3 regions of the Massilia sp. H6 genome follow, and region 1 is predicted to be linked to each of the others. Evidence: predicted binding sites of a transcription regulator. Region 1 holds the regulator's gene; each other region holds the start of a gene.
The links. The regulator sigma-54, encoded in region 1, starts transcription at its own class of promoters, with help from an activator protein. The targets are predictions, from matches to a motif close to TGGCANGNAANCTGCTTT.

Region 1 (13,027 bases):
GCTGACCGCGACGAAGCCTTCGCCGACGCGGGTGTTAGCGATGCGCACCACTTCCGACGCCGCGATGGCGACCGCGTTCTCGTCGTCGCCGACGATGTCGCCGAACAGCGCCATTTTCGGCAGCACGCCGCGTTTCGACTTGGTGGCATAACCGACCGCACGCAGGTAGCGCTCGTCCAGGTGCTCCAGGCCGGCCAGGCGCAGCGTGGCAAAGGCCGGGTCGCCGTTCCTGGGCAGGCTCTCGAGATAGCTCGTGATTTCGACGATCGACGGAATCGCATCGCGCGCCTGGCCGAAGAATTCCAGCGCCACGGTGCGCGCAAACTTGGGCATCTTGTGCAGGATCCAGCGCGCCGACGTGATCAAGCCATCGGTGCCCTCTTTCTGGATGCCTGGCAGGCCGGACAAGAATTTATCGGTCACGTCCTTGCCCAGGCCTTCCTTGCGGAAGCGCTTGCCCTCGATGACCAGTGTCTCGGTGCGGAACGGGGCGCCCTTGGCTGCCCCGCGCACGCTCGGATGGGTCCATGCGAGCTCGAAGGTGGCGACCGGCGCATCGTGGATCTTGGACAGGTTGTGGTCCATGCGGGTGACCTCGAGCCAGTCGCCGTTCGGGTCCACCATGCGCCACGAAGCCAGGTTGTCCAGCGCGGTGCCCCACAACACGGCCTTCTTGCCGCCCGCATTCATGGCGATGTTGCCGCCAATGCAGGAAGCGTGCGCCGAGGTCGGGTCGACCGCGAACACGAAGCCGGCCTTCTCGGCGGCCTGCGAGACGCGCTGGGTGACCACGCCGGCGCCGCTGGCGATGGTGGCATACTCGCGCTCCACGCCCGGCAGCCGGGTAATTTCCACCTCGCCCAGCGCAATCAGCTTTTCGGTGTTGATCACGGCCGACATTGGCGTGAGCGGAATGGCGCCGCCGGTGTAGCCGGTGCCGCCGCCGCGCGGAATGATGGTCAGTCCCAGCTCGATACAACCCTTGACCAGGCCGGCCATTTCTTCTTCGCTGTCGGGCACCAGCACCAGGAAGGGATATTCGACACGCCAGTCGGTGGCATCGGTGACGTGCGAGATGCGGTGCATGCCGTCGAAGCGGATGTTGCGCTTGTCGGTATACGCGCCGAGCACGCGCAGGGCGCGCTTGCGCAGGTCGTACATGGTGCGAAATTCAAGGCCAAAGGCATCCACCGCGCCGCGCGCGGCTTCGAGCAGTTGCTCGACCGCGGCATTGCGGCTGGCCGCGGCCTCAGGCCCGCCGTCGGCGCTGGCGTCCACGCTCAAGCGGCGCTTGTCGACTTCGCCCAACCGGTGGTGCAGCGCGTCGATCAGCTTCTGGCGGCGCTTCGGGTTGTCCAGCAGGTCGTCCTGCAGATAGGGGTTGCGCCGGACCACCCAGATATCGCCCAGCACCTCGTACAGCATGCGCGCCGAGCGCCCGGTCTGGCGCGCGCCGCGCAGCTCGTCGAGCAGCCGCCACGACGACTCACCCAGTAGCCGGATCACGATTTCGCGGTCGGAGAACGAGGTGTAGTTGTACGGAATCTCGCGCAGGCGCGCGGGAGCGCTGTCGGCAAGCAGGGTATGGAGTTGTGCAGGGGCGTTCATGGATTCGACTCGGCATTTCGGGGGCGCCCGAAGGAGGTTCATTCTAGCTTATTGCGCTGCACCACGCTGGCGGGCGCTAAGAAAATGACCACAGGTCGCGCAAGGAAATGCCAATAGTCAGCAGTTTATGCAAATTTCGTCAGCATAAACTGGCCGTAGTGCATCATTCGTTTGCATGAACGAGGGAAAAGGCATATTGCGTAAGGCGGCCTGCCAGCACGAAACGCCGAGATGGCTTAGCTTGCCATGATAAACACAGCCGGTCGAAAATCCGCTACGCGCGACTTTCCGGGTCGATTCGTCGCTCGGGAGGACTGCCTTCTTCAAAGCCCGCCACAAACAGCATCAGCACGTCGCTGGCAACTTTCTCTTCTCCCGCTTCGAGCAAATCGTTCGCGATCCTGGTCAGCTCGGCCGGAGTAGCCTTGGCGCCCCGGTTATCGACTGCTTGTCTTGTCACCTTGCCGAGCTGGAACGCCAACTCGGCAATCATGGTTTTTTCTGTGGTACTCATTCACGTTCTTTCATGGGGGGCGCGCATATTCACGGAAGGGTCGGTCGCGGGCCGCAGCTGACCGCTCGGCGCAGCATATCAGCTTGCCGTCGAGGCAGCCCACGACAATGGCGAGCGGTAGAAACCGGCCGTTGCGGTCAATCGCGCGCGCTACGCCATACCTGTTTCGTGGCCGGCGTCTCGTGCCTGGGGCAGCTGGAGAAACGCTGCTTGCCGTGCATTTCAATCATCTCGACATTGGTTGCGGGCGAGCGCTCGGTGAGGCAGTAAGTGCCATTGCCGGTGATGACGCGGGTGCGGCGCGCGCCGTCGCCAGTATTGTTCACCAACTCTTCGACCTTGGGCGCTTCCCATAGGCGCGGCGGCGCCAGCGTGCGCGCCAGCTCCATGCCTTGGCGCATGCGCAGCACCGGGCTGTCTGGCGGCGCCACGATGGTCGCCCGGCTGTCCTTGCGCAGCGCGCGGTCGATGCCGCCGACGCTGCGCCGGCGCTGTCCATGAAGGCGCTGACACCCGGCGCGGGTGCTGCGGCAGCGGGCGCTGGCGCCCCTGCTGCGGCCGGCAGCGCCGGTTGCGGCGTAGCGCCTGGCGCTGCCAGCGCAACGCTGGGTGAACTGCGGCGCACGAGCTGCTGCGGCGCTCGGCGGCGTAATTGCGCTGGCGGCGGCGCAGCAGGCAAGGCCGGCGCGGCGTCGCTACGCGGCGCCGTCGGTATCAAGCGCAGCCACTGCACCACGGCCGCTTGCGGGTCCGCCTGCGGCGGCAGGCTGCGCGTCATCTGCCAGCCGATCAGCAGCGCCGCATGGACCAGCAGCGTGACGCAAGCGCCCAGCAGGCGGCGATCGGCGAGCAAGCTGCCGGGGGCGCTGGACGCGCTGGCGTACAAGGGGAGTCGACTCATATGGGCCCAGTATAGCCAGCACGCCGCGCCCAATCCTCGCCAATTCTCTCTGCCTCGGCGGGGCGCCTAGCCGATCCAGCGTCCCAGCAGGTCACCCAGGTTCTTCCAGAACCCGTCCGGGATATACAGTAGCGCCACGGTCATGGTCACATAGCGCGCGAATTTGCCGATCGCCATGTACATCACGCTTGGCCAGAACGGCAGGTGCAGCCAGCCGGCCAGCGTGCACAGCGGGTCGCCCACGCCCGGCAGCCAGGACAGCAGCATGGTCTTGGCGCCGTATTTCTTGAGCCAGCCGAACCAGCGGCTCTGGCGGTCTTTGGCAAAGGCGATCTTGGCGCGGTAGCCGACGAAATAATCGACCGCCCCACCCAGCGTATTGCCGCAGGTGGCCACCAGGATCGCTGGCCAGAACATGGCGGGATTGGCCTTGATCACGGCAAACACCGCCGGCTCGGAGCCGAGCGGCAGCAAGGTGGCGGAAATGAAGCTGATGATGAACACGGAGCTGAGCCCGACGGCCGGCGCGGCCAGCACTTTGAGCAGCCAGAGGACGGCGGATTCGATCATCGAGGGGACGGGGTGGCGCTGACAAGCCCGAACGGGCGGGGGCGAAACGAATCAGGGATGAGCAGGGAGGTCATGGGCTCCATTATAATGAGGATCACTTAACGTAACGACACGATACGCCGGGCCCGCCATCCAGGGCCGCGTAGCGTACTGCGCGCCTCGGTCATCCCTGCTGGCGGAACAGTGTGCGTCGTCCGGCCCGCCAGCCATCCCCTCTGGCAGCATTCACCGATTGCCGACCATGACTACCGACTACCTCAAGAAAATCCTGACCGCGCGCGTCTACGACGTCGCCCAAGAAACCCCGCTCGAATACGCGCCGACCCTCTCTGGCCGCATGGGCAACCGCATCTACTTCAAGCGCGAGGACATGCAAAGCGTGTTCAGCTTCAAGCTGCGCGGGGCTTATAACAAGATGGCCAACCTGACGCTGGAACAGCTCAAGCGCGGCGTGATCTGCGCCTCGGCCGGCAACCATGCCCAGGGCGTGGCGCTGTCGGCCGCGCGCCTGAACTGCCGCGCGCTGATCGTGATGCCCACCACCACCCCGCAGGTGAAGATCGACGCCGTCAAGTCGCGCGGCGCGGCGCATGTCGAAGTGGTGCTGCATGGCGACTCGTACACCGACGCCTACAACCACGCGCTGCTGCTCGAAAAGGAGCAGCGCCTGACCTTCGTGCATCCGTTTGACGACCCCGACGTGATCGCCGGCCAGGGCACGATCGGCATGGAGATCCTGCGCCAGCATTCGGGCCCGATCCATGCGATCTTTGTCGCCATCGGCGGTGGCGGCCTGATTTCCGGGGTCGGCGCGTATGTCAAGGCGGTGCGCCCGGATATCCGCATCATTGGCGTGCAAAGCATCGATTCGGATGCGATGGCCCGCAGCCTGAAGGCCGGCCAGCGCGTAACCCTCACGGATGTCGGCCTGTTCTCGGACGGCACCGCGGTGCGGCTGGTGGGCGAAGAGACCTTCCGCGTGGCGCAGCAGGTGGTGGACGAGATCATCATCGTCGATACCGACGCGATCTGCGCCGCGATCCAGGACGTGTTCCAGGACACCCGCAGCATCCTGGAGCCGGCCGGCGCGCTGGCCGTGGCCGGCGCCAAGGCGTATATCGAACGCTCGCAGATGGACAAGAATCCGGTCAAGGCCGAGACCCTGGTGGCGATCGCCTGCGGCGCCAACATGAACTTCGACCGCCTGCGCTTTGTGGCCGAACGCGCGGAGCTGGGCGAATCGCGCGAGGCGGTGTTTGCGGTGACGATTCCCGAGCAGCGCGGGAGCTTTCGCCGCTTCTGCGCCTTGGTCGGCCCGCGCAATGTCACCGAATTCAACTACCGCATCAGCGACGCGCGCGAAGCGCATATCTTCGTGGGCGTCCAGGTGGGCAGCCGCAGCGAGTCGGGCCTGCTCGCGCGCACCTTCGAGGAACACGATTTTCGCACCCTCGACCTGACCCACGACGAGCTGGCCAAGCTGCATATCCGCCACCTGGTGGGTGGAAAAAGCGCGCTGGCGCAGGACGAATTGCTGTATCGTTTCGAGTTCCCCGAACGGCCGGGCGCACTCATGCGCTTCCTCGACAGCATGGCGCCGAACTGGAATATCTCGCTGTTCCATTACCGGAACCAGGGTGGCGACGTAGGTCGGATCCTGGTCGGCCTGCAGGTGCCGGTTGCCGAGATGGACGAATTCCGGCAGTTCCTGGCCACGCTCGGGTACCGCTATTGGGACGAAAGTGCCAATCCGGTGTACCAGCTGTTTTTGGGCGGCTAGGCCCGTCCGATGTTTTCGCGCCGAGGCGCGCAATCTTGCGTTGAACACGTGGGCGCAGTCGGCCCACCCAACGGACGTCAACAGCGTCCTTTATCCATGAATACTCCTGACCAGTCTCCCCTCGGCAAATCTTCCGCTTACCAGAGCCAGTACACCCCCGAACTGCTGTTCCCGATCCCGCGCGCCGACAAGCGCGCAGAGCTCGGATTGACGGCGACCTCGGGCACCCTGCCCTTTTTCGGCGTCGATATCTGGAATGCCTACGAGCTGTCGTGGCTGAACATGCGCGGCAAGCCGCAGGTTGCCATTGCCACCATCACGGCGCCGGGCGACTCGCCCAATATCGTCGAATCGAAATCGTTCAAGCTGTACCTGAACTCGTTCAACCAGACCCGCGTGGCCGGCACCGATGCGCTGGCCGAATTGCTGCGCCAGGACCTGTCCGGTGCGTTCGGCGCGCCGGTGCACGTCAGCATCATGACGCCGGACGCCTTTGGTGCGCTCAAGATGGGCGAACTCGACGGCATCCTGCTCGATCGCCTCGATATCGACATCGACCAGTATGTGCCGGCGCCACAGTTGCTGACGGCGAACCATGCCAACGGCCCGGTCGAGGAAACCCTGGTGTCGCACCTGCTCAAGTCGAACTGCCTGGTCACCGGCCAGCCCGACTGGGGCAGCGTCCAGATCCGCTACGCCGGCCCGCAGATCGACCAGGAAGGCCTGCTGCGCTACCTGATCGGTTTCCGCGAGCACAACGAATTCCACGAGCAATGTGTAGAACGCATCTTCATGGACGTGTTGCGCCAATGCAAACCGAGCAAACTGGCAGTGTATGCGCGCTATACCCGCCGTGGCGGACTTGACATCAATCCCTGGCGCGCCAACTTCAGTACCGGCATGCCCGGCAACCTGCGCACGGCTCGCCAATGAAGCGGACATAGGCCAGAATATGCGCGGCGGCCGGCAGCTGTGCGTTTTCCGTCACAACCATTCGGTGCGTTCGGGGTCAAAGCCTCGTGCGCGGCGCGTGACTGCAGCGTGGCTGCGCAACGATAAAAAAATCGGCGAAAGCCGCGCACGGCCCGGGTTTGGCGCGTTTTACTTTCAATTTCACCTGAGAAATTGCGTTTCATCGCGGCGCACAGGCATGATCCCACCCTATGCTTACACCGTTCCGTCCCCACGTTATGCCCGGGAAGCACGCACGGATGCGAAATCGAATGCCGCTACCATGAAACAGGCCTATAATTCCGCCTCGCAAGCATCTACCTGTGCATCGCACACTAGTTATGACGAACCTTAGCAAAATCCTCTCGCTCGAGAACGTGCAGCTGGACCTGGAAGTGTCGAGCAAGAAGCGCGCTTTCGAGCAGGCCGGCCTGATCTTCGAGAACAACTGCGGTATCGCGCGCTCGACCGTATCGGACAACCTGTTCGCACGCGAGCGTCTCGGTTCCACCGGTCTCGGCCATGGCGTAGCCGTACCGCACGGCCGGATCAAGGGCGCCAAGAGCCTGAAATCCCCGCTGGCCGCCTTCGTGCGCCTGGTAGAGCCGATTCCTTTCGAGTCGCCCGACGGCCAGCCGGTCAGCCTGCTGTTCTTCCTCTTGATTCCTGACCACGTTACCCAGCAGCACCTCGAGATCCTGTCGGAAATCGCCGAGCTGTTCTCGGACGAAGCCATGCGCACCGCGCTGGCCACCGACCCCGACCCGAAATCGGTCTACGAACGCATCATCAACTGGCAGCCGAGTCTGCAGGCGATGGGCTAAGTCGGCCCCCACGCTACCCCTAGCTGCGCGGTAATTCGCTGCGCCCCATGCCCATGCCCATGCTGCAGAGTCCGCTGACCATCCAACGGCTGTACGACGACAACCGCGACAGCCTGCAGCTCGGCTGGTTTGCGGGCTTTCCCGGCGGCGAGCGGCAGATCGCGGGCGACGCCGCCTCGGCCGCCGACCAGGTCGGCCACCTCAACCTGATCCACCCGGGCCGCATCCAGGTGTTCGGGCACCAGGAACTGAACTACTATCACCGGCTGAAGTCGAGCTCGCGCACCCATGTGATCGGCGAGCTGATCGGTGGCGGCCCGCCGGCGCTGATCATCGCGCAAGGGCTGGAGACGCCGCCCGATATCCTGGCGATCTGCGACGACCAGAACATTCCACTGTTCTCGACCCCCTTGCCGGCTGCCCAGGTAATCGACTTCCTGCGCGTCTACCTGTCCAAGAAGCTGGCCCAGCGCGTCATCATGCACGGCGTCTTCATGGACGTACTCGGCGTAGGCGTCTTGATCACCGGCGACTCCGGCCTCGGCAAAAGCGAGCTGGGCCTGGAACTGATTTCGCGCTCGCATGGCCTGGTGGCCGACGATGCCGTCGAATTCTCGCGCATCGCCCCGAACATGATCGAAGGCCGCTGCCCGCCGCTGCTGCAGAACCTGCTCGAAGTGCGCGGCCTGGGCCTGCTGGACATCAAGGCGATCTTCGGCGAGACCGCGGTGCGCCGCAAGATGCGGCTCAAGCTGATCGTCCACCTGGTCAAGCGCGGCGCGCTCGACGAAGAATTCGAGCGCCTGCCCTTCCAGCACCCTACCGAAGACGTGCTGGGCCTGCCGGTACGCAAGGTCGTGATTCCCGTCGCCGCCGGCCGCAATATCGCGGTGCTGCTCGAGGCCGCCGTGCGCAACACCATTTTGCAATTGCGCGGAATCGATACGCTGCAGGAGTTCATGGAGCGGCAAAGGCAAGCCATGACCGGAGATTGACCCAGGCTGCATAGCCGGGGACGACAAGCCGATGACGCATGCGGTATCATCCTCCCTATGCACATCGTCCTTATTACCGGCATTTCCGGCTCGGGCAAGTCGGTCGCCCTGAATGTTCTCGAAGACGCAGGCTATTACTGCGTCGACAACCTCCCGCCTGCCCTGCTGCCGGCCCTGGTGTACGCTGTCGGCGAGAAAGGCGCGGACAAGATCGCGGTCGCGGTCGATGCCCGCAGCGCCGAATCGCTGGTGGAGTTGCCCGTGAGCGTACGCCACCTGAAAGAAGAAGGCCACAACCTCAAGGTCATGTTCCTGACCTCGAGCACGCATTCCCTGGTGGCGCGCTTTTCCGAAACCCGCCGCAGCCACCCGCTGTCGCACCAGGTGCGCCCGGGCGAGAACCCGGCCTCGCGCCGCACCCTGATCGAATGCATTGCCGAAGAACGCGAGCGCCTGTCGGCGATCGAGAACCTTGGCCACGTGATCGACACCTCCGAACTGTCCGCCAACAAGCTGCGCCAATGGATCAAGGAGCTGGCCGACGTCGAGCACGCGCCGCTGACGCTGTTTTTCGAATCGTTCGCGTTCAAGGTCGGCGTGCCGCTCGACGCCGACTTCGTGTTCGACGTGCGCGCCATCCCGAACCCGTACTACGACGTGGCCCTGCGCCCGCTCACCGGTCGCGATGACCCGGTCATCGCCTTTCTCGACGCCCAGCCCAGCGCCACCGAGATGCTCGAAGATATCAAGAATTTCGTGGCCAAGTGGCTGCCTTCGTTCAAGACCGATAACCGCAGCTATTTAACCGTGGCGGTGGGCTGCACCGGCGGCCAGCACCGCTCGGTGTACATGGCCGAACGGCTCGGGGCCTATTTCAACGGAACCGAACGCGTGATCGTGCGGCACCGCGAGCAACCCAAGCACGCGGTGGTGTGATGTGCCGATAATCGCCGGCTGATGGCTAATCGAGATGGCGCAGCGGATGCGCATACTCGGGCCACACCGGCTTAAAGAATCCTTCCACCATCGCGGGCGTGACTTCGTCCAGCGTCGCCGGGTTCCACTTTGGCGCGTTGTCCTTGTCGATTACCAGCGCGCGCACGCCTTCCAGGACTTCGCCGTGCTCGAAATTGCGGCGCACCAGCGAACGCTCCATGCGCAGGCAGTCGGCCACGTCGAGCGAGGCGCCGCGCTGCAGCAGTTCGTAGGTGACGCACATCATCAGGGGCGAGCGCTGGCGCATGGCGGTCAAAGCCTTCTGCGCGAACGCGGTCTCGTCGCCGGCCAGCGCTGCCATGATGGCCGCCACCGACGCGGCGCCGAAATGGGCATCGATCGCCGCACGCTGTGCCTGCAGGCCGCTGGCGCCAGCCATGGCGGCGAACGGCGCGGCGAATGCGCGGATCGCGTCTGGCAACTGCGCGCCCGGGGTCGACTCCACCAGCGCCATCAGCTCACCGGTCTTTTCTCCCGGCACGAAGACATCGGCCAGGCCCACGTACAGGGCATCGGCCGCGCCGATCGTCAGGCCGGTCAGTCCCAGGTACTTGCCCAGCTGGCCCGGTGCGTGCGACAAGAAATGGCTGCCGCCCACATCCGGGAACAGGCCGATGTTCACTTCGGGCATCGCCATCTTGGTACGGTCGGTAACGATGCGCAGGCCGCAGCCAGGGCCGCCTTGCGCAATGCCCATGCCGCCGCCCATCACCACGCCGTCCATCAGCGCGATATACGGCTTTGGATAGAAATGAATCAGGTGGTTGAGCGCATATTCTTCGGTAAAGAAGTCTTCCAGCAATGCGCTGCCGCCAGTCGGACCCACCTGGCCCATCTCATAGAAGAAGCGAATATCACCGCCTGCGCACAAGGCTTTCTCGCTGCTGCTGGTGATGACCACCGCATCGATGGCGGAATCGGTCTGCCAATCGCGCAGCGCCGCAGTCAAGGCGCGCACCATGTCGAGCGACAGGGAATTGAGGGCTTTCGGGCGATCCAGCGTGATGATGCCGGTGCGGTTGGCGACGCGGGTCAGGACAGTGTCGGTCATGAGTTGCTCTGTGATCGAAAAGACATGCATTCTACCGAACCGCGGTGCTAAACCAAAAGCCTTATCGCGTCATCGGAAAGTAGACCGGGCGGCGCAGTCGGCCGGCCAGGCCGAATGCAAAAAGGGCGCCCCCTCGGACGCCCTCGCTTGGATGGCTGCCTGCCGTGCCTAGGCGGCGGCGGCTTCGCCGATGTCCGGGATGCGCTTGTGCGCGATGTGATGATGATCCTGCAGCATCGATTTATGCTTGAGCACCTGGCGGTCCAGCCGGTCCACCAGCATGTCGATCGCCGCATACATGTCTTGCGCGGCACTGGCCACATGCAGGATTTTTCCCGAGACCTGCAGGTTGATCTCGGCTTTTTGCCGTTTTTCTTTTTCGGTGAGATTGTCGATGGCGAGGAACACGTGCGTGTCGATCACGTGATCGAAATGGCGGGTAATGCGCTCGAGCTTATTGTGAACGTATTCACGAATTGCGGGAGTCACTTCAAGATGGTGGCCACTGATTGTGAGGTTCATACACACTCCTTTGAGATGTTACGCTGCCCTGGCAATGAGCTGGCAAGGACAGTGCGTTACAAGGATTTGCGGAGGCTGACAGGTGGGATCTTGAGGGCTTCGCGGTATTTGGCAACCGTTCGGCGCGCAACGACCATACCTTGTTCCCCCAGCATTTCCGCGATCTTGCTATCGGATAAAGGGCTCTTAGGGTCTTCAGCTCCTGTCAGTTGCGCAATGAGCGCGCGGATCGCCGTGGAAGAGGCTTCTCCCCCCGCTTCGGTGGCGACATGGCTTCCGAAGAAGTATTTCAGCTCGAACATGCCGTGGGGGGTCAGCATGTATTTCTGCGTGGTTACACGGGAAATAGTGCTCTCGTGTAGGCCTAGTGTATCAGCAATCTCGCGCAGCACAAGAGGGCGCATGGCAACTGCGCCATGGCTGAAAAAGTTGCGCTGACGCTCTACAATCGCCTCGGCCACACGCAAGATGGTATCGAAACGCTGGCGCATATTCTTGATCAGCCATTTGGCTTCCTGCAGCTGCGCGCCCATCTGGCTTTCGCTTTTTCCCTGCTTGAGCAGGTTCGCATACAGGGTATTGACGCGCAGGCGCGGCATCACGTCCCGATTGAGCATCACCGACCAGCCATCCTTGGCGCGGCGCACCACCACGTCCGGCACCACGTAGTCGGATGCGTTGGTTCCAAAGGCCGCACCCGGATGCGGATTGCACTGGCGAACCACGGCCTGCACCTCGCGCAGGTCTTCGTCGTCGCAGGCCAACGCCTTTTTGAGCTTGGTGTATTCGCGCTGCGCGAACCAGCTCAGGTAGCCTTCGACGATCTTCAGCGCCAGGCGCCGCGTTACCAGCGGCACGCCCGGCATGCGGCGGATCTGCAGCGCCAGGCATTCGGCCGCGCTGCGCGCGCCAACCCCGGCCGGGTCGAGGCTCTGCACCAGCGCCAGCGCGCAGCGCAATTCGTCCATCTCGATGTCGAGTTCACCCGGCAGGCGCGCGTGGATGTCGTCCAGCGGTTCTTCGAGGTAGCCATTGTCGTCGAGCGCGTCGATCACGAGTTCGGCCAGCGCGCGGTCGCGCATGCTGCAGCCGGTGGTGCGCACCTGCTCGGCCAGGTGCTCGCGCAGCGACACGCCGCTGGCCTCGAGCTGCGGGCGGCCGTCTTCGTCGTCGCCGCTGCGGGCGCCGCCGCCCTCGCCGCCCCAGTCGCCATCGGGCTCGCCGCGATCGCGGTCGGCGCCATCATCGCTCGCATCGGCGCCTTCGCCTTCGGCCTTGGACGCCTCGGCGCCGGCTTCCTGTCCCGGCTGCGCGGGCGCTTCGCCATTGGCCGGCGCGCTCGCAGCTGCATTGTTAATGGCGCCATCGGCCAGCAGCCGCACCGAATGGTCGAGCGGATCGTCGAGCCTTTCGAGCAGCGGGTTATCGGTCAGTATCTGCTCGAGTTCCTGGTGCAGTTCGAGCGTGGACAACTGCAGCAGCCGGATCGACTGTTGCAGCTGCGGCGTGAGCGCCAGGTGCTGCGACGTGCGTAGTTGCAGGGACTGTTTCATCGTCACATGCGGAAGTGTTCACCAAGATAAACGCGGCGCACGTTTTCGTTGGCGATGATGTCGTCGGGGCGGCCCGAGGCCAGCACCGCCCCCTGGTTGATGATGTAGGCGCGATCGCAGATGCCGAGCGTCTCGCGCACGTTGTGATCGGTAATCAAAACGCCGATGTTGCGCTCTTTCAGGAAGCGCACGATGCGCTGGATCTCGATCACTGCGATCGGATCGACGCCGGCGAACGGCTCATCGAGCAGCACGAAGCGCGGGTTGGTGGCGAGCGCGCGCGCGATCTCGACGCGCCGGCGCTCGCCGCCCGACAGCGACAGCGCCGGATTCTCGCGCAGCTTCTCGATCTGTAGCTCGGCCAGCAGCGTGTCGAGGCGCTCGTTGATCTCGTCCTTGGACAAGGCCTTGCCTTCGCTGGTGCGCTGCAGTTCCAGCACGGCGCGGATATTGTCTTCCACTGTCAGCTTGCGAAACACCGAGGCTTCCTGCGGCAGATAAGACAGGCCAAGCACCGCGCGGCGGTGGATCGGCAGGCTTGAAATGTCGGTGCCGTTGATATCGATCGAGCCGGCGTCCGACGGCACCAGGCCCACGATCATGTAGAACGAGGTGGTCTTGCCGGCGCCGTTGGGGCCGAGCAAGCCGACCACTTCGCCGCATTCGACCTGCAGCGAGACGTCGCTGACCACCAAACGCTTGCCGTAGCTCTTTTGCAGGCCCTTGACGATCAGGGTGCTGCAGCCTTCGCGCGTCGTACCC
Region 2 (6,245 bases), 550 kb from region 1:
TTCCATGCCTGGGGCCTTGGCAACGCCCAGTTCCCCGACCGCGCCGGCATGGCGCTGGTCGATGGCGGCGGCTTCGATGCGGTCGGCCACCTTGGCGACGCCTACGGGCTGCGTTCGGTATTCGTGCTCGACCGCGCGCGCGGCAACGGCATGATCGTGCTGGCCGGCGGCAGCACGCACGACCCGGCCCGGCAGAAGGGCCGCTATTCGGCGCTGGCGCGCTTCGAGGAGCGCATTCTCACGGCGCTGTACCGCCACGCCATCGTCGGCCAACAGGCGCCGGCATGAGGCCAGGCTGGCGTTTATATACCCCGGTTATGGCGCCCGGCGCGAGTTTCATTGGCCCCGGTCCGGGCTAGCGCCTAAGCTCCATGCTCATGATTAACAATAAAAGTGCAGGATGCAGCAAATGAAGGAACACGTGCTGGTCATCGGTGGCGGCGTGGTTGGCCTGGCCTCGGCCTGGTGGCTGGCCGAAGCCGGCTATCGCGTCACCGTCCTCGAACGCGCGCCGGAAGTCGGCAGTGGCGCCAGCTACGGCAATGGCGGCCAGCTCAGCTATCGCTACGTCTCGCCGCTGGCCGACGAGGGGGTGCCGCTCAAAGCGTTGCAATGGATGTTCCAGGACACCGGTCCGCTGCATTTCCGGCCAGAAGCCGACCTGCGCCAGTACCGCTGGCTGGCAAGCTTCCTGGCCCACTGCCGCGCCGACGTCAACCGCAAGACCACGGCCAAGCTGCTGGCCCTGGGCGAACTGTCGCGCCAGGGCATGAAGCAGCTCGAAACGACGATCCCGTTCGATCAATTCGCATGGCGCGACGCCGGCAAGCTGGTGGTGTTCCGATCGCGCGACCAGTTCGTGAAAGCCGCCGGCAAGGCCGGCGCCGGAGAAGTCTGGTCACCTGCCGAATGCGCCGCGCGCGAACCGTCGCTGGCCGCAGCCGAGCCGCTGCTGGCCGGCGGCATCTTCAACAGCGGCGAAGCGGTGGCCGACTGCCATGCCTTTTGCCTGGCGCTGGCCGCACGCCTGCGCGCCCATCCGCACTTTCAGGGTTTCGTGGGCGGCGAGGCGCGGCGCCTGCTGGCCGACCGGGGCCGCATCACCGGCGTCGACATCGAGACCGGCACGGGGGTGCACACCATCGCCGCCGACAGCTATGTGCTGGCGGCCGGCATGCAGAGCCGCACCCTGTCCGATACGGTCGGCATTGCCCTGCCCTTGTACCCGCTCAAGGGCTATAGCCTGACTGCACCGATCCGGGCGGATGACGTGGCGCCCGAAATCAGCGTCACCGATTTCGAGCGCAAGGTGCTGTACGCGCGCATTGGCAGCAAGCTGCGCGTCGCGGCCATGGTCGACATGGTGGGCGAAGACCTGCGCCACAACCGCAAACGGGTGGACAGCCTGATCCGCCAGGTGCGCGAGACCATGCCGCGCGCGGCCGACTACTCGCAACTGTCGGTCTGGGCCGGCCTGCGCCCCGCCACCCCGAGCAGCGCCCCGATCATCGGTGCCACGCCGTATGCCAACCTGTGGCTGAACGTGGGCCACGGCCCGCTCGGCTTTACCTTCGCCTGCGGCAGCGCCAGCCTGCTGGCCGGCGCGATGCAGGGCGAGGCGCCGCCGTTCGCGCTCGACGGGCTGACCCTGCGAACTTGACGCTGCCAGGCAGGGCCGGGGGCGCCAGCCTGCGCCTGGCCCGCCTGTCTTGCTGGCTTACTGGCCTTCGATCGCGAACGAGAACTGCCCGGTTTCCGGATCCTTCGTCACCACCACGTCGGCCACGGGAACCGGACTATCGTTGCCGCTGCTGCCGCGCGCCGCCGGCAAGGCTTTGGTGAAGGTCCGTTCTTCGCTGGACGTCTTGACCGTGACCTTGGCCGTTTCACCACCCGATCCCGCATAGTAATTGACGCCGATGCGGTAGCGCCCGACCGCGCCGGCACGCTCGCGCAGCGCGCTACAGCTGAGCACATAGTGCTCCGGTCCGAACGACGAGGTGTCATCCAGGTCGAGTTCGCCGAACTGGCCGACCAGGGAGCGGTAAAAGACGTGGTAGTTGGTCGGTTCGTACACGTGCAGATCGACGTCCGGTTGCGCGCCCCAGGTCAGGGTCACGGTCACCGCGCCGGCGGCGGTATTGGACTGTGGCTGCTGCAAGCCCTCCGAGGTCTGGATTGCTCCGCTGACGATAAAATTCCTGGCCGATCCGTCTGCCAGGTAGGCCTCGACGAAGCCATGGGCAAGGGAATCGCTGCTGGCATCCACGCTGTCGTTGGCAGACATCGGCGGGGATAGGCCCGCCAGGCGCTTGGCCAGCTCGACCCCGCCGATTACGAGGTCTTGCGAGAAGCGCACATGGCCCACCAGGGACTTGCGGGAAGTGGACTCGGGGCTGGCCACCGGCACCATGGCGAAATAGGGCTGGTAGCGGCTGGCGTCGAGCCGTTGGTAGGCCAGGTTGGCGTAGATGTTGCCCTGCGAATGGCTGACCAGCACGACCTTCTTGCCTTCGTCGATGTCGGAGGAATACGACGCCACATGGGTGCCCACGTCGGCATTGCCCGCCGCTGTCCCCATCAGCTCCTGGATCGACTGGTTGGTCAGGAAGTCGTTGAAAGTGCGTACCACTTCAGGGGGCAGCAACGACAACAGGCGGGTATCGCGCAGCAGGAAGGCGGCCAGCAGGGTTGGCCACTCGTTGCTTAAGGTCTGGCGCGCCGCTTCGGTAATGTCGCCAAGGCGCCCGGCCGAGCTGTTGAATGCCAGCTTGGTCGAATACCGGTCGCGGTCGGGCTCGGACAGGGCCTGGTTGACGAGGAAGGCAATGCGCCGCTTGCCGTCTTCCGCATCGCCATGGGTCGGCTCGCCGCGGCCGACGCCGTTGCCGTAGTAGACCACCGTGCCCTGCGCAGTACAGACGTCCTGCGCCTGGAGCGACATGCTCACGCCCAGGCCCAGGGACAACAGAATGACATTCGCTAGTTTCATGGTCGTCCTCACCTTAGTTGGGCAGCGAATCGGGGGCGAAGCTGCAGCTGTTGCGCCACTGCGAAACAGGCCGTCCCGGGAAGACCTGCCCTGACAGGCGCCGGTCATGCGCGCGCCAAGCCGTGAAGCGTTCCGGCGTATTGGTGGTGATGGCGATGACGCTCTTCCACGCGTTGTCTTCCATGTCGATATAGCCCAGGCATTCCATGGCGCGGCTGAAGGCGCTGGCAGCACTCATCGACGCCCCCTGGTCGGTCGCCAGGATCCCGCGCTGTAGCGCAGCAGCGACATCGAGCAGTCCCAGCACCCGCTTTTCCGAATCGCCGAAGTTGGTGGCGATATAGATTTCGACGTCGTCGCGGATGCCGTTGCGGTTGCTATCCACGCCGGCCAGGCCGGCATTGCCTTCCGAACCTGGGTCGGGCGGCAACGCCGGGCCGGTATAGGCCAGCACCCGAAAGGTCGGGGTGAATTTGACCTGGGTCGGGTTATGGAAACGGATAACAAAATTTCCCGTTGCGGCGCCCGGGTTGACAGTGGCCGCAGCGGTGGGCAGCCTGACCATGGGTTTGCCGGCGGGAGACAGATTGCTGGCGTTATTGACGGAGACGGTGGCCGGCAAGCCGGTAATCTCGACGAAGACCGGAGTCGACATCGCACTGCTGCCGTTGTTGCGCACCGAGATGACGCTGTCAAAGGTGCCGGTCGCCCGGTTCAGCACCAGGGCGCTGCGCTGTACCGTGGCTTGTGCGCTCACGTCGTTGATGGCGGCCTGCGCGGAAGCGCCGGCAACCAGCAGGCACGCAAACACGGCACTGCGGCGCCGGCTCAACAGCACCGCGACCAGGCCTGCGCCCAGCAGCAGCAGGCTTGCCGGCTCGGGCACTGCCGTCGCTCCTTCCGGCGTGACCACGATCGACAGCTGGGCTGGTGCGTAATTCTCAGTCAAGCCGTTGCTCAATACGAACAGGGCGTTGGCGCCGCGTGGATCGCCAGTCTGGAACAGCGAAGTACCGGTGGCGTCGATGAAGGACAGCGAGAAGGAGTCGGGGAAGCCTCCCGCGCCTGAGGCGAGCAAGGTGGCGTCCAGGGTGAAGGCAAAGCCGCCGAAAATATTCGGCAGGTCGAACACCAGCGAGGAAATCAGGAAATTGTCAGTGATGGTGTACTGCCCGGCCGACTGGATCACCGCCCCTTCTACGGCGGTTGGGGCAGTCGACAGGTTGCGTATGAGGACACTGCTCCCATCGAGGCCATCGCCATCGATGAGGTCGAGGTAAAGCTTGCCTGCGAGAGGCGCGGGTGTCCCGTTTGCCTGGAGCTGGATGTTGATCGGCGCGGCCTGCACGCCACCGCTAAGCAAGACAAGTATCGAGAGACACCATAACAAGCGCTGCATCGTATTTCTCCATCAGATTGATCAAGGAACTGCTGAGCTGGCGCTAGCATTTTTTATGCCAAAACGTATTTACGTTTAAAAACAACTGGTTACATATTCCCACATAAACGTGGTGTAAATAAAACCGACAGTAACAAAATTTTCACGAAAAAAATTGAATGATGTACATCAAAGTTTGTTAAGGATCGGGCTGCCTTTGGCAAAAAGGCGTGGTACGGGCCAACGCCAGCAGCGACGTAATTTATGGGCTGGAAGGAAATCGCGGATAATCTGCCTTATGCCGAAACCAACCATCGCCCTGCCTTGTCCCTGCGGCGGCCCCTCCTTGCAGACATGTTGTGGCCCTTTTCTCTCGGGAACAGCGTTGCCGCCGACGGCCGAGGCCCTGATGCGCTCGCGCTACACCGCCTACGCCCAGAAGAACGAGGCATATTTAGTTGACACATGGCATCGAAGCACCCGGCCGGGCGAACCTGTCATCGACGAGAAAGAACCGATCCGCTGGCTCGGCCTCGAAATAAAATCTGCTTTACGTTTACGTCAACGTAAAGTAAATTCGACGGACGATCCAGACAGTGACACGGTCGAATTCGTCGCCCGCTTCAAGGTAGGGGGACGTGCGCACCGTCTGCACGAAGTGAGCCGTTTCCTGCGCGAGCCTGACCCTGACACCGGGGCGCCGCGCTGGTATTACGTGGACGGCAGTTTTCCCACATAAGCAAAACAAGATAGAGACAGAGGACGGTATGCCCCAGATCGAGAGCAAACTCAACCCGCGTGGCGAAGACTTCAAGTCCAACGCCGCCGCCATGCAGCTGATCGTCGACGACCTGCGCGCGAAAGTCGCGAAGATCGCGCTGGGCGGCGGCGAAGCGGCCAGCGCCAAGCACGTCGCGCGCGGCAAGCTGCTGCCGCGCGACCGCGTGCAGATGCTGCTCGACCCAGGCACGCCCTTCCTCGAATTTTCCCAGCTGGCCGCCTACGAGATGTACAAGGATAAGGATGGCGTCGGCGCAGCCCCGGCGGCCGGCATCATCACCGGCATCGGCCGGGTCAGCGGCCAGGAATGCGTGATCGTCTGTAACGACGCCACCGTCAAGGGCGGCACCTATTACCCGATGACGGTGAAAAAACACCTGCGCGCCCAGGAGATCGCCGAGCAGAACAACTTGCCCTGCATCTACCTGGTCGACTCGGGCGGCGCCAACCTGCCGAACCAGGACGATGTGTTCCCGGACCGCGACCATTTCGGCCGCATCTTCTATAACCAGGCCAATTTGTCGGCCAAGGGCATCCCGCAGATCGCGGTCGTGATGGGCTCGTGCACCGCCGGCGGCGCCTACGTGCCGGCCATGAGCGACGAGTCGATCATCGTCAAGGACCAGGGCACCATCTTCCTGGGCGGTCCGCCGCTGGTGAAGGCGGCGACCGGCGAAGTAGTGACGGCCGAAGACCTGGGCGGCGGCGACGTCCACACCCGCCTGTCGGGCGTGGTCGACCATCTGGCGCAAAACGACCTGCATGCACTGTCGCTGGCGCGCACCATCGTGGCGAACCTGAACCGCACCAAGCCGGTACAAGGCGCGCTGCGCGAGAGCTGCGAGCCGAAATTTTCGCCGCAAGAACTGTACGGCGTGATCCCGGTCGACACCCGCAAGCCCTTCGACGTGCGCGAAGTGATCGCCCGCGTGGTCGACGGCAGCGAATTCGACGAGTTCAAGGCGCGCTACGGCACCACGCTGGTGTGCGGCTTCGCCCATATTTTCGGCATGAAGGTCGGCATCATCGCCAACAACGGCATCCTGTTCTCGGAATCGGCGCTGAAAGGCACCCATTTCATCGAACTGTGCTGCC
Region 3 (6,245 bases), 170 kb from region 1:
CCGGTGACGATCAACAAGGATGGTGCACCGATCACCTTGTTCGTCGACCTGATCTATCAGCCTATATTCGACGCGAACGGCAAGGTCTCGGGCATCTTCACGCTCGGCGTCGACGTCACTGCCCAGAAAATGGCGCAGGACGACGTGTTGCGCTATCAGACCCAACTCGAAGTGCTGGTCGAAGAACGGACCAAGTCGCTCGAATCCGCGAACGCTGCCTTGAATCAATCGCAGAAACTCGAAGCGATCGGCAAGCTCACTGGCGGCGTCGCCCACGATTTCAACAATGTGCTGCAAATCATTAGCGGCAACTTGCAGCTGCTCAGGGACACCTACGCATCCAGCCGCGTTGCCACGGATCGCCTCGAGCTGGCCCTGGACGCCGTGGCACGCGGGGCCAAGCTGTCGTCGCAACTGCTGGCCTTTGCGCGGCGCCAGCCATTGCAACCGACCGTGGTCAACCTGGCGCGCATCGTGCACGATATGGGAAGCATGCTGGTGCGGGCGCTGGGAGAAAGCATCGAGATCGAGACGATCGTCGGCGGTGGCCTCTGGAACACCTTGGTCGACCGGAACCAGCTCGAGAATGTCGTATTGAATCTTGCGATCAATGCGCGCGACGCCATGAGCGGCGCCGGCAAGCTCACTATCGAGCTGGGCAACAGCTGCCTCGATGACGGGTATGTGCTGTCGGCACCCGAAATCTCGGCGGGCCAGTATGTCATGCTCGCGGTTTCCGATACCGGAAGCGGCATGCCGGCCGAGATTATCGAACGGGCCTTCGAACCTTTCTTCACGACCAAGCCAGAAGGACAGGGAACTGGCCTGGGACTGAGCATGGCCTACGGCTTCGTCAAGCAAAGTGGCGGCCATATCAAGATCTACAGCGAACTCGAGCACGGCACTACGATCAAGATCTACCTGCCCCGCTCTTTCGAATTGGAAGAAGAAACGCCTTCTCGCATCAAGGCGCTCGTCGTGGGCGGCACCGAGACTGTTCTCGTCGTCGAGGACGACCTGAAAGTGCAAATGACCGTCGTGGATATGCTGACCCAGCTCGGCTACCGGGTCCTGAAGGCCAACGACGCGCAAAGTGCGTTAACTGTGATCCAGAGCGGCATCGAGATCGATTTACTGTTTACCGATGTGGTCATGCCCGGTCCCCTGCGCAGCCCTGAGCTGGCGCGTCAGGCGCGCCAGATTCTTCCCCAACTGCGCGTGCTGTTCACATCTGGCTATACGCAGAACGCCATCGTGCACGGCGGCCGTCTCGACCCGGGGGTGGAGCTGCTCAGCAAACCCTACGGGCGCGATGACCTGGCGCGCAAGGTGCGCGCCGTCCTGGCGGGCAAGCCCGCTCCGGCAGCGCCGGCGCCGCTGGCCCGGCCGTCAGGGCCAGATGCCGAGCCAGGCGCCATTCCGGTAGCAAAAAAGCGCATCCTGCTGGTGGAAGACAATGCCGACCTGCGAGCCATTACCTGCGACATGCTCGCCCTGCTTGGTTACGATGCCGCGGCTGTCGCCAGTTCGGAAGAAGCCCTCACGATGCTCACGGCCAGGGCATTCGATATCGTGTTTACCGATATCCACCTTCCTGGAATGTCGGGAACAGCGCTGGCAAGTCACATTCGATCCAGCTATCCGCATTGCCGTATCGTGTACGTCAGCGGCGCAGGCTGCCCGCCAGGCGAGCATGGCGATACTGCAACGCTGACCAAGCCATATGACCTGATGGGTCTGAAAAGCCTGCTCGACACCCTGTAGCGGCCGGCGCCCCGAGCGGCGCGGATCGGTCGAGCTGATGCACCCCTGCCAGACTCAAGGCTGGCGCGTCGCTTCGAACCGGATGTCTAACGAACGCAGTCTTTGTCCCCGCTGCGCTAGGCTTGCAGCTTCTGCACGCCAGTGCAATTGGGAGAATTGATCATGCATCACGTTCGTTGCGGTACCGGCAAGCCCTTACTATTGCTCCATGGCCTCGGCGGCCATTGGAAAAGCTGGACTCCGATCCTGGCTGATCTCGCGGCGAAGCGCGAAGTCATCGCGGTGGACCTGCCCGGCTTCGGCCGCACGCCGAAACTGGCCGGCGAGACCTCGATCCGCACCCTGGCGGATGAAACCACCGCTTTTCTCCATGCCAATAACTTGAGCGGCATCGATGCAGTCGGCAGCTCGATGGGTGCGCGGCTGGTGCTGGAACTGGCGCGACGCGGTGGAATTGTCGGTGGCGTGGTAGCGCTTAACCCGGGCGGCTTCTGGCAGGGGTGGGAGCGTCACGCGTTCTTCAGCTCGATCTACCTGTCGATCCGGCTACTGAGGCTGCTGCGTCCGGTATTGCCGGCGATCTGCGCCAACCCAGTTGGCCGCGCTTTGTTGCTGGCGCAATTTTCCGCCAGGCCGACCAGACTGGCGCCGGACACGGTGAGCGATGAATTATGCAGTTATGTCGCCTCGACGGGGTTCGATGAGCTTCTGGCCCAGCTCGCCTACGGCGAAGAGCAACAAGGGGCTCCCCGCAACAGCATTGCGCATCCGCTCGTCATCGGCTGGGGACGGCGTGACCGGGTCTGCTTTCCCCGGCAAGCCAGGCGCGCGCTGGCCTTGTTCCCGGATGCTCAACTGCACTGGTTCGATCGTTGCGGCCATTTCCCGCACTGGGATGCGCCAAGCGAGACGACACAACTGATCCTGAGCGCCCTCTCCGGTGCGCGCGCCACTGCTTCGCTTGCAGTTTCGCACGATGATGATCGATTGCGCCAAGAAGAACGCTTGAGCCTGCAGTTACGGTCCACGACTTGACTTGACGTTCATTGCGACGCCATCGATAAACACTGCCGAGCTCGGTGCCTGGTTGACCGGAGAACATGCGGTCAAGCCTTGCCTGATGGCTTGGCAAGTTAGACTTGGCCTGTCCAGCCCAGCCAATGAGCTGCTATCGAACGTATTCGCCCTCATCTATCCTGTCGGAAATTTTTACATCTTAAATTTCGAAAAAAAATATTCCTTTTGAAATCAATTAGTTGCCTAGGTGACACACTAATTGCATTAAGTTAATTTCCAACTAGAATAGATATCCAAAGAGGGAATTCATGAAAAAATTCGTAGCAGTCCTGGGGCTTGTTCTCCTGGCCCACAATGCACAAGCTGACACAATGACCACCGATTTTACGGCTGCTCAGTACCATCACTCTGGTCCTGTTACCTCACTGGCCAATCTCACGCTAACCCTGAACCCTGACGGATCGGTCGCAGCGCTGCTCAAGCCTGTCAATCCGACCCAAAATTGGAAAGGTGCCGGTATCGATTCTGCACAGTACTTCTCCACAACAAATTTGAGCCAAGGGTATAGGACTGGCTGGGGAACATCATTCGGGAATTTTAATGCAGGCCTCTACTGCTTTTCGCCCAAATGCACTGGCTCGGTTACGTGGACCATCGGTGAAGCAGGCAGTTTCCGCTCAGTGAAGGATGTGTTTTCTGGCACTAATTCTGCTTATGACGCATTTTTCTATACCGACACCAATCAACAATTCGCGGGCATGTTTGCTGCGGTTGATACTGGCACCGTCCCAGAGCCAACGAATATCGCCCTGCTCGGGCTAGGCTTGGCCGGTTTGGCAGCGGCGCGTCGTCGCCGACAGGCATAAGATTTTCTGTTCTACGAGAGCATGAACCAAGGCAGGTGGCGGTAAGCGCAGCTTCATCTGCTGCCTGCTGCCTGCTGCCTTGAGCAGCAACGGTCACCCCAGGTTCAAGGCGCTGGCTGCCAACCCATGCGGATTGGCAGTTCGCTGTCGACGGTATTGATGCGCTTTATTTCCCCGGCTTGAGCACGACCTTGGTCCATCCATCTGCCCGCTTGTCGAACTGCTCATAGCCCTTGGGCGCCTCATGCAGGGCGAGTTCGTGCGAGATGATTGCCGAGGGCTTGGCGCGGCCTGCCTGGATCAGCTTGGCAAGGTGGCGATTGTAGGCCTTGACGTTGGCCTGGCCGGTGGCGATGCGCTGCCCCTTGAACCACATCTGGCCGAAGTCGAAGGCCAGCTTGCCCTCTTTGGCAAGCTCGCCCTTGGCGCCCGGATCTTCTGGCAGGAACACACCCACCACGCCAATGCCGCCAGTCGCCTTGACCGTCTGCACCAGGTTGTTCATGGTCAGGTTCGGCACTTCCTTGCCGTGCTTGTCGCAGCACTGATAGCCGACGCATTCACAGCCACAGTCGGCGCCCTGGCCATCGGTCAGGTCGAGAATCTGCTGTACCCCGCCCTTCTCGGTATCGTCGATCGGAATGGCGCCCATCTCCTGAGCCAGCTTTAGACGGTCCTTGTGGGTGTCGACCACGAATACCCGGCTGGCGCCCTTGATGTAAGCCGACATCACCGCCATCAGTCCGACCGGGCCGGCACCGTAGACCACGACCGAATCGCCGGGCCGCATGCCGGCCAGTTCGGTGGCGTGATAGCCGGTCGGGAAAATGTCGGACAGCATGACATAATCATTTTCCTTTTCCTGCGCATCGTCCGGCAGCACCAGGCAATTGTAGTCACCGTAGGGTACGCGCAGCAATTCGGCCTGGCCGCCGCTGTACGGCCCCATGCCGGCGAAACCATAGGCGGCCCCGGCGACACCCGGATTGGTCGTCAGGCAAAAGCCGGACAGGCCACGCTCGCAGTTTTCGCAAAATCCGCAGCCGATATTAAATGGCAGGCACACCCTGTCGCCAACCTTGACGCGGTCGACTGCCTTGCCCACTTCGATCACTTCGCCCATGCTCTCGTGGCCAAGGATGCGGCCGCTCTCCATGCTGGTACGGCCTTCGTACATATGCAAGTCGGAGCCACAGATATTGGTAGTGGTGACGCGTACCAGAACGTCGGTCGGCTTTTCGATCTTTGCGTCGGGCATCTCCTTAACCTGGACGTCGCAGGGGCCGTTGTAGACGAGTGCTTTCATGGAAATCCTTCCGTGTTGAAAGTTTTCGGTGGCGGCCGAGCGCCGCAACCTTGGCCAACCACTGTGCGGCGTAAATTGCAAAGGCGCGGTACGCGAACTAACAGAAGTCCTACATTACGGCTGCCCCGATCCTTCACCGTTGCATCCTTGCCGCCATGTGGCCCGGCACGCGACAGGCGCGGCAACGAACATGCCAACGTGGGAAGATGTACGCTTTCGCCACCACTCATTCAAGCAAAGGGAACCAATGACAGCGCAAACTGAAACCGCCATCCTCGCCGGCGGCTGCTTCTGGGGCATGGAAGAATTGCTGCGGCGCATACCCGGTGTGCTTTCAACACGCGTCGGCTACACCGGCGGCGATGTGGCCAACGCCACCTACCGCAACCATGGCACCCACGCCGAAGCACTTGAACTGGTGTTCGATCCGGGCCAGATCAGCTATCGCCAGATCCTCGAGTTTTTCTTCCAGATCCACGACCCGAGCACGCCGAATCGCCAGGGTAATGATCGGGGCATGAGCTATCGCTCCGCCATCTATTATCTCGATGATGCGCAAAAGCGCATGGCCGAGCAGACCATCGCCGACGTCGATGCCTCCGGTCTCTGGCCAGGCAAGGCTGTCACCGAAATCGCGGCGGCGGGACCATTCTGGGAGGCCGAGCCGGAACACCAGGACTATCTGGAACGCAATCCGAATGGATATACCTGCCATTTTATCCGGCCGGACTGGAAGCTGCCGGTCCGACCGGCGTCGACTGCACAGGAATGAGATTCTTGTGTCGGTGCTTCGATTGCGCCCCGGAGCATGAACCACGGCGCCGCCGGGCGTGAAACTTCCTTACCAGAAGGACAAGATCACCGTAGGTAGCCCCGGGGGCGCATTGGCTTGCGTCACACCTTCTCTCAGCGGGCGTAAATCGCGTAATTATCTAGATAGTAGGTATCGCCCGTATAGCTGTTCGGATTGATCAGCAAGACCAACCGGTTGACGGCGGTATCCGCCGTCGCGCCGTCAAGCCGATCGTCGAGCAGGAACTTCAGGCGCTGCCAGCCGTTCTGCGCCACTGTGCGGGTGCTATAGCGCGAGTGGCGCCCCGTCGGGAAGTTGCTGGCCGTGGCAGTACTTCCATTCTCCATTTGAAGCAGCATGGGGGTACCCACCGGGGCCGTGCTGTACACATCGAGATAGACCGCCTGCTCGCCACGGATATATGGCCCAGCGTCAGGAATCTGGTTGGTGGAGGCAGAAATAAGGTCGTACTGGGTGGCAGCACTGCGTACGTATCGGG

Region 2: the regulator sigma-54 is predicted to act here: its motif matches at 4,435-4,452, upstream of NRS07_RS00690 (PEP-CTERM sorting domain-containing protein).
Region 3: the regulator sigma-54 is predicted to act here: its motif matches at 3,030-3,047, upstream of NRS07_RS03890 (PEP-CTERM sorting domain-containing protein).

What each region holds. Positions count from the first base shown of each region.
Region 1 covers NZ_CP103371.1:702,276-715,302, reverse strand. Annotated here, with positions in the region: gene NRS07_RS03190 (DUF3683 domain-containing protein) at 1-1,608, opposite strand, end outside; gene NRS07_RS03185 (hypothetical protein) at 1,883-2,122, opposite strand; gene NRS07_RS03180 (hypothetical protein) at 2,260-2,448, opposite strand; gene NRS07_RS03175 (hypothetical protein) at 2,445-3,023, opposite strand; gene NRS07_RS03170 (YqaA family protein) at 3,090-3,593, opposite strand; gene ilvA (threonine ammonia-lyase, biosynthetic) at 3,835-5,373, shown strand; gene queF (NADPH-dependent 7-cyano-7-deazaguanine reductase QueF) at 5,470-6,306, shown strand; gene NRS07_RS03155 (PTS sugar transporter subunit IIA) at 6,666-7,148, shown strand; gene hprK (HPr(Ser) kinase/phosphatase) at 7,208-8,143, shown strand; gene rapZ (RNase adapter RapZ) at 8,201-9,079, shown strand; gene NRS07_RS03140 (enoyl-CoA hydratase/isomerase family protein) at 9,105-10,190, opposite strand; gene hpf (ribosome hibernation-promoting factor, HPF/YfiA family) at 10,359-10,712, opposite strand; gene NRS07_RS03130 (RNA polymerase factor sigma-54) at 10,769-12,265, opposite strand; gene lptB (LPS export ABC transporter ATP-binding protein) at 12,268-13,027, opposite strand, start outside.
Region 2 covers NZ_CP103371.1:159,701-165,945, forward strand. Annotated here, with positions in the region: gene NRS07_RS00675 (serine hydrolase) at 1-288, shown strand, start outside; gene NRS07_RS00680 (D-amino acid dehydrogenase) at 410-1,660, shown strand; gene NRS07_RS00685 (YfaP family protein) at 1,718-2,992, opposite strand; gene NRS07_RS00690 (PEP-CTERM sorting domain-containing protein) at 3,006-4,391, opposite strand; gene NRS07_RS00695 (YchJ family protein) at 4,669-5,109, shown strand; gene NRS07_RS00700 (carboxyl transferase domain-containing protein) at 5,138-6,245, shown strand, end outside.
Region 3 covers NZ_CP103371.1:871,335-877,579, reverse strand. Annotated here, with positions in the region: gene NRS07_RS03900 (response regulator) at 1-1,764, shown strand, start outside; gene NRS07_RS03895 (alpha/beta fold hydrolase) at 1,927-2,799, shown strand; gene NRS07_RS03890 (PEP-CTERM sorting domain-containing protein) at 3,090-3,647, shown strand; gene NRS07_RS03885 (glutathione-independent formaldehyde dehydrogenase) at 3,814-4,953, opposite strand; gene msrA (peptide-methionine (S)-S-oxide reductase MsrA) at 5,201-5,725, shown strand; gene NRS07_RS03875 (family 16 glycosylhydrolase) at 5,860-6,245, opposite strand, start outside.